DNA from 2 places in the Gottfriedia sp. S16(2024) genome. Region 2 is predicted to be linked to the other one. Evidence: predicted binding sites of a transcription regulator. Region 2 holds the regulator's gene; the other holds the start of a gene.
The links. The regulator Rex, encoded in region 2, represses fermentation and respiration genes when NADH is low (regulators of the CRP and FNR family bind a similar motif). The targets are predictions, from matches to a motif close to TTGTGAAATATTTCACAA.
Positions count from the first base shown of each region.

Region 1: ric (iron-sulfur cluster repair di-iron protein) is a predicted target of Rex. The motif match lies at 1,551-1,568, and genes of this name have one in related genera.

Region 1 is NZ_JBFLUO010000001.1:4,263,369-4,268,114, forward strand. It holds gene AB1282_RS20355 (hypothetical protein) at 73-303, shown strand; gene AB1282_RS20360 (hypothetical protein) at 499-723, shown strand; gene AB1282_RS20365 (hypothetical protein) at 981-1,208, opposite strand; gene ric (iron-sulfur cluster repair di-iron protein) at 1,640-2,347, shown strand; gene AB1282_RS20375 (Crp/Fnr family transcriptional regulator) at 2,392-3,081, opposite strand; gene ade (adenine deaminase) at 3,214-4,746, opposite strand, start outside.
Region 2 is NZ_JBFLUO010000001.1:992,572-997,317, reverse strand. It holds gene AB1282_RS04565 (ABC-F family ATP-binding cassette domain-containing protein) at 1-1,762, opposite strand, end outside; gene AB1282_RS04560 (redox-sensing transcriptional repressor Rex) at 1,924-2,550, shown strand; gene AB1282_RS04555 (CPBP family intramembrane glutamic endopeptidase) at 2,591-3,262, opposite strand; gene groES (co-chaperone GroES) at 3,538-3,822, shown strand; gene groL (chaperonin GroEL) at 3,882-4,746, shown strand, end outside.

The sequences.
Region 1 (4,746 bases), 3.3 Mb from region 2:
TTCTTCCACAAACTTTTTAAGGTCTATTTTTTGTTAATAATTGGAATAATAGTTTCGACAGGAGGAATACAAATGGAACATTTCGAAGCATTTTTGAATAGTAAGAATTGGATTGATAATGATTTAGATGCAAGATATATAAATATAAACCACCCTTATGCGATCTTAATTTCTGGAGAAGAAGGACAAATTACTTTAAGAGGAAACACCGGTTTTGATAACGGTCAAAACGGAGAAGAAATCTTCTCTTTTACATCATTAAAAGAGCTTCAAACGTGGTTTGAAGATAATATTGGTGAATGAATTCGTTTTATTTAATAAATATCCTACTCATGCCAAAATCTAAAATTATTGGCTGAGTTTTTTTATTTTATTGCAATGTAAAACGCTGAGAAAATCATTTACCCTAAAATTTAATTTTTTGAAACTAAAAAAGCAGATATACATAAAGGATATTGAAGCATTTGCAACGAATAATTTTCTTTGGAGGTGTTTGATATGAGCAGTATAAATAAAGAATTAAATTCTACTAAAGATGATTTGTATTTAGAGGTAAGCAACGAAATGAAAGGAATCCAAATCCATTTGTTAGAAGAGATTACTAGGTTAAACAGCGAAGTTAATTTTCTAATATCAGTTGTTCTACCAAATATAGATCGAGATCATTTAAATAATGATCAATTGGCCATGTTCGGAGAAATCGTATTAAATAAAAGAAGTTAAACACAATATTAGGTTTGTGAAATTCTATCAAATGAAAAAATGATAAATCCTTGAAGCAATCAATTCAAATTATGTTTTCAAATTACTTCTCTTTTACCTCTTATAACTCTTACCACTTATGATTGATTGTTGGATTGTAGAACACGAATCCAAAGAATTTGTATTACCTTTAGATAAACCGAAAAGCAAAATACTTTTTATTTGAATGTAAGTCTATTTCTGTATTTAATTAATCAATATTCCAAAGTATTTACCGTTTACTCTTCAATCTTTTTAGAAAAAACTTTACCATTGTTTAATTGACACCAATCCAAATCTGTTGTGTCTCTGTATTTTTCATTAAACTCATCTATCGTAAGGAAAACTTCAATATTACCTTTTTCAAGTTCTAAAAGAAGCGTATAAGGAGTTAAGCCGTAAACATTAGAAACAGCAATTAATTCACCAATATGTATTTTTTCAGAAAAATCAATTTTGTCTTCCATTTCAATCTCTCCTTACCCTATAGAATTTAAAGTCCAAAGTACTTTTATATTCTGCCCTTAATACAAATTTATCTTCAAAAATACTTCAATAAGATTTTGATTAAATTAACTATAAATACGAGACCGACTTCATTACAAATTGAAAAAAGTGAATTTAAAAGAGTAAAAATGACTCAAGTGTGTTTCTTGAGTCATTTTATTTTTGGCTTTGCTTACTGAAATAATTGTATTAATAGTATTATTTTTTATTTGTTTATGTTTTATTAATTTTATGATGCAATTATTAATACCTCGCTTCTATTTAAGAAAATAAATTATGTCTATTCCTAAAAAAACTTCAATTTGTGATTTATATCACAAATTTATATCAATATATTTGGTAATCTTTTTTTAGAAAGACAAAACAACAAAAATCTTACGGGGGTACTAAAATGAATCAACCATTTAATGAGTTATCTAAGATTAGTGAGATTGTTACTGAATTCCCAAAAGCAAGTGATCTATTTAAAACATATCGAATTGATTTTTGCTGCGGTGGAAATAGACCTCTAATTGATGCGATTGAAGAAAAAAATTTACCAAAAGATGAAATTTTAACAAAACTAAATACACTTTATCAAGAAACAAAATTATCAAACGAAGTAGTAATTGATTTTAAAGAAGCTTCTAGTAGTGATTTAATCGATCATATTATAAGTAAGCATCATCGTTTTTTAAATGAGGAATTACCTCAATTAAGCCCATATGTAACGAAAGTAATGCGAGTTCACGGAGAAACTCAACCTCATTTAGTAAGATTACACAAACTGTTTTTTGATTTAAAAACAGAATTAGAGCAACATACTTGGAAAGAAGAATCAGTGGATTTTAAATTAATTTTAGAATATGAAAAAAACCCAACGGAAGAAAATTACAAGAAATTAAGTAAAGTCGTTAACGAGTTAGAAAATGAGCACAGTTCTGCAGGGGATATTTTAAAAGAATTACGTGAAATCACGAATGACTATACTCCACCAATGGAAGCATGTGGTACTTACCGCCTTGTTTATCAAAGACTTGAAGCTCTTGAGGCTGATACATTCCAACATATCCATTTAGAAAATAATATATTGTTTAAACGAGCAATTGTTAGGGCTTAAATAAATCTAGTTTATATAGGAGCATGACAACTCATGCTCCTTTTTTAGTTAACTTCCGCTTGCAATTCTTCTATATTTATTACAAAAAAACCCTCTGAATCAATCGTAACTAATTCCTTTTTTCTTAATTGGTTTATCGTACGGTTTACTGACTCTCTGGATGAACCAATCATATTAGCAAGTTCGCGATTCGTAAAATGAGTTGTTAGTTTAGATTGATTTTTATCTAAAGATACCCCATTCGATTTACATAGACGTAGTAGTAACATGATTACTTGGTCATATGTATTATGTAGTGTTTGTTCAACTAATCTCGCTTGTAAGTCAATAATTTTTTCTCCTAAAAACTTAAATAACTTAATACATAATTCAGGATATTTAATCAGAATTTCCTCAAAGTCAGCGATTGGAGTGACAATTAACTCCGCTGTTTTGAGAACTTCAACATGAGCAGGGAAAGTTCCTTTTCGAAATAAACCAACATGTGGAAACATCTCGCCAGTTCGGGGTATCGAAACAATTTGTTCTCTACCCGACGGATCAGTTATATGTATTTTTACTTTTCCAGAGTGTATAAAAAACACTCGATCAAGTTTGTCACCTTGCATACAGACAAATGATTTTACTTTATATATTCTTATATGTGAAATATCTACTATAGATTGAAGCTCCTCATCCGATAGATCTTTAAAAAGTGGCACTTTTTTAAAATGATTAAAAATTACATCTGACATTCAAAATACTCCTCTATAAAAAATTCCTAATACTCATTTAACATCTATTTTGTATATCAACTACAAGTATTTACCTATACCACTTATATAATTAATAAAAAAAGACTCCTTTGATAAGAGTCTTCATTTAGTTCAGTTATTAAAAAAAACTGGAGTAAATTTAAATTCATTTACATTAAATAAACCTTTTGTCGTAATTTTTATACTTGGAATTACAGGCAGTGCTAGAAATGATAATGTTAAAAAAGCGTTAAATGTATTGTTTGGCCTAATTTGAAGTAATGATTTTTCAATTTGGAGTAAACCTGCTTCTACTTCTTCTGCAGATTTATTACTCATTAAACCGCCAATTGGTAATGATAATTTGGCAATTACTTTTCCAGAGGATACGACTACAATTCCACCGTTCATTTCTTCAATTGTTTTAATTGCAAGATACATATCAGCATCATTCATACCGGCAACGATTAATTGGTGTGAATCATGAGCTATTGTTGTAGCGATTGCTCCCTCAATTAAATTTAAACCTTTAACAATTCCAAGACCAATCTCTTTTTCAGAATGGTAGCGATCTATTACTGCTATTTTACATAAGTTTTCAGCGACATTTGGAACAAAATAAGTATATTCATTTGATAATTTTTTAATTAAATGATTTGTTACGATACTATTTGGATTAATTTCAATTATATTAGCAAGCTTTTTGGAGTCGGTTTTTAATTCGAGATCTTCAATCTTTAGATCTCCTAAGCTTACTTTTGAATCAATTACATTTGACTCTTCACTATTAATTCGTTTACTAATTTGTTTGTTTTTAACGATAAACTCATTTTTACACCATACGTCCGTAACTTCTACTGATTCTAAGTCGTTTAAAAATACTAAGCTTGCTTCATATCCAGGAGCAATTGCTCCTTTTTGTTTTAAACCATAACATGTTGCTGGATTTAATGTTGCCATTGAATAAGCAGTCACTGGGTGAATTCCAAATTTGATTGCTGTACGAATACAAAAATCAATCGAACCCTCTTTCATGATATCGTCTAAATGTTTATCATCAGTGCAATACATAATTCGCTGGGCATTTCGATCATTTACTGCAGGTAATAAATCCTTTAGATTTCTTGCAGCGGACCCTTCTCTAAATGCAACATATAACCCTGCTCTTAGTCTTTCCATTACTTCCTGTACATTTGTACATTCATGATCAGTTGAAATACCTGCATAGGAATATGTGTTTATTTCATTTTTAGATAGTCCAGCTAAATGACCATCGATTGGCTTTTGATAAGCGTGAGCTAATTTTAATTTATCGATCATTTGTTTTTCCATCGACATAACAGCAGGATAATCCATTACTTCAGCTAAGCCAAGTACTCTTGGATGTGTCATAAAAGGCTCTAAATGTTCTGCATAAAGTATGGCTCCCCCGCGCTCTAATGAGGTTGCTGGTACACATGACGGTAACATAATTCTAACGTCTAACGGAATATTTTCTGATGCGTCTAACATCATTTTTATTCCACCAACCCCAGCAACATTTGCGATTTCATGAGGATCGGTAATAACTGTAGTTACACCATGTGGTAGTACAGTTCTCGCATATTCACTAGGTAAAACCATCGATGATTCGATATGAACATGGGAATCAATAAAGCCTGGTGA
Region 2 (4,746 bases):
TACTTTCAATTTCCTCTATACGTCGCTGAGTTTGACGAAGTTTTTTCTTTAATTCTTTGTCTTGTTGATAATCAGAAATTGGCTGAGAGGATTGTTTAACTTGTGTTAATGTAGCCTCCTTTTCTGCTTGTTCTTTTTCGAATGCTTCGTTTTTCTTAAATTGGTAATAGTCATAATCACCCAAATAAATTGATAATCCTGCTTTTGCTAGTTCAAAAGTTTTTGTGGATAATCTGTTCATAAAGTAACGATCATGAGAAACGAATAAAATTGTTCCAGGGTAATCTAACAAAGCATTTTCTAATACTTCTTTACTATCTAAATCTAAGTGGTTAGTAGGCTCATCAAGAATTAGAAAATTAGCTTTTTTCATCATAAGTTTAGCCAATGCTAATCTTGCCTTTTCTCCACCACTTAAAGAGGTAACATTTTTAGTTACATCATCTCCAGAAAATAAAAAGTTCCCTAATATTGTCCGAATTTCTTGTTCGGGCTTTAATGGATAATCATCCCAAAGTTCGTCTAATACTCTCTTATTGGAAGTTAGTTTTGCTTGCTCTTGATCATAGTAACCAACCGAAACATTTGCCCCAAAATCAATCGTTCCCTGTAATTTTTCTAAGTCTCCAATAATCGTTTTAAGTAATGTCGATTTACCAACACCATTTGGACCGACTAATGCGACACTATCGCCTCGATTTAGTACGAATTTCATTGTCTGATCAATTGTTGGGATCCGGTCATAGCCAATAAATAAATCTTGTACAGACAACACATCATTACCGCTTTGTTTTTCAATTGAAAATGAAAAATTAGCTGAAGATTCATCTCCAAGTGGCTTGTCTAATCGTACCATTCGATCTAATTGTTTTCTTCGACTTTGGGCTCTTTTTGTAGTTGAAGCACGCGCAATATTACGCTGCACAAAATCTTCAAGTTTATTGATTTCCTCTTGTTGTTTTTCGAACTGTTTTAACTCTTGTTCATATTGAGCTGCCTTTAGATCAAGATACTTACTATAATTACCAACAAAACGTTGATGCTTATGATTAGATATTTCATAAACAATATTAACAACTTGATCAAGGAAATATCGATCGTGGGAAACGATTAATACTGCACCAGGATATGACTGTAAGTAGCGCTCTAACCAACTAAGAGTGTCAATATCCAAATGGTTAGTAGGCTCATCCAGAATTAACAAATCAGGCTTCGTCAATAATAGCTTACCTAATGCCAGTCTTGTCTTTTGTCCGCCGCTTAACGAAGAAATTTTTGTTTCGTAATCTTCATTACTAAAACCTAAACCACTAATAATTGAACGAATATCTGCTTCAAACTGGTAACCACCGTTTTCTTTGAAAGTATATTGAAGATGATCATATTCATTCATAACCTTGTCATAAACGGCTTGGTTAGAATAAACATCCTCTCTTGTCATTTTAACTTCTAATTTTCTCATATTGTCTTGCATCTCTACTAAATGATTGAAAACAGAATAATATTCTTCCCAAATCGTTTGATCGCTTTGTAAACCAGTGTTTTGGGCAAGGTAGCCTACAGTAACATCTTTAGGTTTATTTATTTCACCGCCATCATAGGATATTTCACCTGCTATGATTTTCAGTAATGTAGATTTTCCAGCACCATTACGTCCAACAATGGCAACTCGATCACTCGTTTGAACTTCTAATTTTATATTTGAAAGTATAATGTCACTACCAAAATACTTTGAGACATTATTTACTTGTAAAAGAATCATGGATAACACCTCATTGCAAAATTTTTTATCTATGTAACTGTAGACTGTCAAAATTCTTAAATATAGTGTATATTTTACATTAGAACAAGTACTTTATTACTAAAATAAAGTCAAATTACACACCATAGTAAAAAGAATTACAGTAAGTGGGGGATTAAAAAATGGATTCGGAACAAATTAAAATTCCACAAGCTACTGCTAAACGTCTACCTTTATATTACCGTTTTATAAAGAATTTGTCTTTATCAGGTAAACAAAGAGTTTCTTCAGCAGAGTTAAGTGAAGCAGTAAAGGTAGATTCCGCTACAATCAGAAGAGATTTTTCTTATTTTGGAGCACTCGGTAAAAAAGGTTATGGCTATAACGTAAATTATTTATTAACTTTTTTCTCGAAAGCGCTTAACCAACATGAAGTTATGAAAGTTGCATTAATTGGTGTTGGTAATTTAGGAACTGCATTCTTACACTATAATTTTATAAAAAATAATAATACTAAAATTGAGATGGCATTTGATATTGATCCAAATAAAATTGGTACTGAAATAGGTGGAGTACCCGTTTATAATCTAGATAATCTAGAGGACGTTATGAATGAAGATATTCAAATCGTTATATTAACTGTTCCTGCACCTGTGGCTCAATCAATAGCTGATCGATTAAATGGAAAAAATATTAGAGGAATTTTAAATTTCACACCTGCCCGAATTAGTGTACCAGAACATATTCGCATTCATCATATAGACCTAGCAGTTGAACTGCAAACATTGGCATATTTTTTACAACAATAAATTCATATTAAAATAAAAACCCCCAAAAATTTGGGGGTTTTTAATGTAAATTGATCTGCTGAAAAACGACAAAAGAGTTCATTAACATATGTGTTAAGATTGGAACCATAATTGAGTTTGTTCGTTTATACAGGTAACAAAATACAAAACCGATTAGAAAGTAAGATAAGAAGAAGGGTATGTCTCCGTGCATAAGCGAAAAAATCGCTGAACTAATCCCTGCAGAAATAATAAATGGTAAACGATTATAAAGTCTTTTAAAAATGATTCGACGAAAAATAATCTCTTCTAAAATTGGTGCAACTAGACTTGGGATGATAATAAAAGCTGGATTAAGCTTAGCAATGTTTATGATATTCTGAGTATTTTCTGAGCCTTTATGTAAATCAAATACATAAATTAAAATTAAATTACAAACAATTTGAGTTAGCATTGTTATGAAGTAACCTAAAATAACCCAATTGATTATTGTACGATAATTAGTTTTTAGATTCTTTATTCCTTCATAAATGGGCTTATGTAATAAGATAAGTATAATAATTAACCCAGTTACGAAACTAATACAACCCCATAATGCCACCGCTTCAAGAGAAGCTGTTTTCTGATCCACTCCAACGTATAAGTTACTATTTAATAAATAGGGCACCCCAATAACCGCTGAATACTGAAGAACGACATACGTTAATAAAATCCACAAATCTCTAGTTTTCAATACGATAGCTCCTTTGTGTTGATATTTTTCATAACTCAAAGGTTTATAACAACACGTACATTATTTTACGCGTTTCTTTTGTTTCTTAAAAGAAATTTTCACTTTTTATTTTACTTTTGATTGTAAAGAAAAAAACTTATTAAATTTCGACAAGAAAAGTGCCTGCTTCGGACTTGCAAAATTTTTTGATATTATTTAAACTAATAATTGTGTTAGCACTCAATATACATGAGTGCTAAAAAATAATGATTTGATTATTGAGGAGGTATTTACACATGTTAAAGCCATTAGGTGATCGTGTTGTAATTGAGCTTGTTGAGTCTGAAGAAAAAACTGCTAGTGGTATCGTGTTACCAGGTAGTGCACAAGAAAAGCCACAAGAAGGCAAAGTTGTTGCAGTAGGTACTGGTCGAGTACTTGAAAATGGTGAGCGCGTTGCTTTAGAAGTATCTGTAGGTGACCGCATTATCTTCTCTAAATATTCAGGAACAGAAGTTAAGTACGGTGGTACTGAATACTTAGTACTTCGCGAAAACGATATTCTTGCAATCTTAGGTTAATAAAATAAAAATACTTAAATTAAAAAATATACTTTTTATATTATAAGGAGGTCATTTTCATGGCAAAGGACATTAGATTTGGTGAAGAAGCACGTCGCGCAATGTTACGTGGTGTAGACGCTTTAGCTGATGCTGTAAAAGTAACTTTAGGACCAAAAGGACGTAATGTAGTACTTGAGAAAAAATTCGGTTCTCCATTAATTACAAATGATGGTGTTACAATCGCTAAAGAAATCGAATTAGAAGATGCATTTGAAAATATGGGTGCAAAATTAGTTGCAGAAGTTGCTAGCAAAACAAATGATGTTGCTGGGGACGGTACAACAACTGCGACAGTTTTAGCGCAAGCTATGATTCGTGAAGGTCTTAAAAACGTAACTGCTGGTGCAAACCCAATGGGTATCCGTAAAGGGATCGAAAAAGCAGTTGCTGCAGCAATCGAAGAATTAAAAACAATCTCAAAACCAATTGAAGGTAAAGAGTCAATCGCACAAGTTGCTGCAATTTCTTCAGCGGATCCAGAAGTTGGACAATTAATTGCTGAAGCAATGGAGCGCGTTGGTAACGATGGAGTTATTACTCTTGAAGAATCAAAAGGTTTCACTACTGAGTTAGAAGTAGTAGAAGGTATGCAATTTGACCGTGGATACTCTTCTCCATATATGGTTACAAATTCAGAGAAAATGGTTGCTGAATTAGAAAACCCATATATTTTAATCACAGATAAAAAAGTAACAAACATTCAAGAAATCTTACCAGTACTTGAGCAAGTTGTTCAACAAGGTAAACCACTATTAATCATTGCTGAAGACGTTGAGGGTGAAGCACAAGCAACAATCATCGTAAATAAATTACGTGGTACTTTCAATGCAGTTACTGTTAAAGCTCCTGGCTTCGGTGACCGTCGTAAAGCAATGTTAGAAG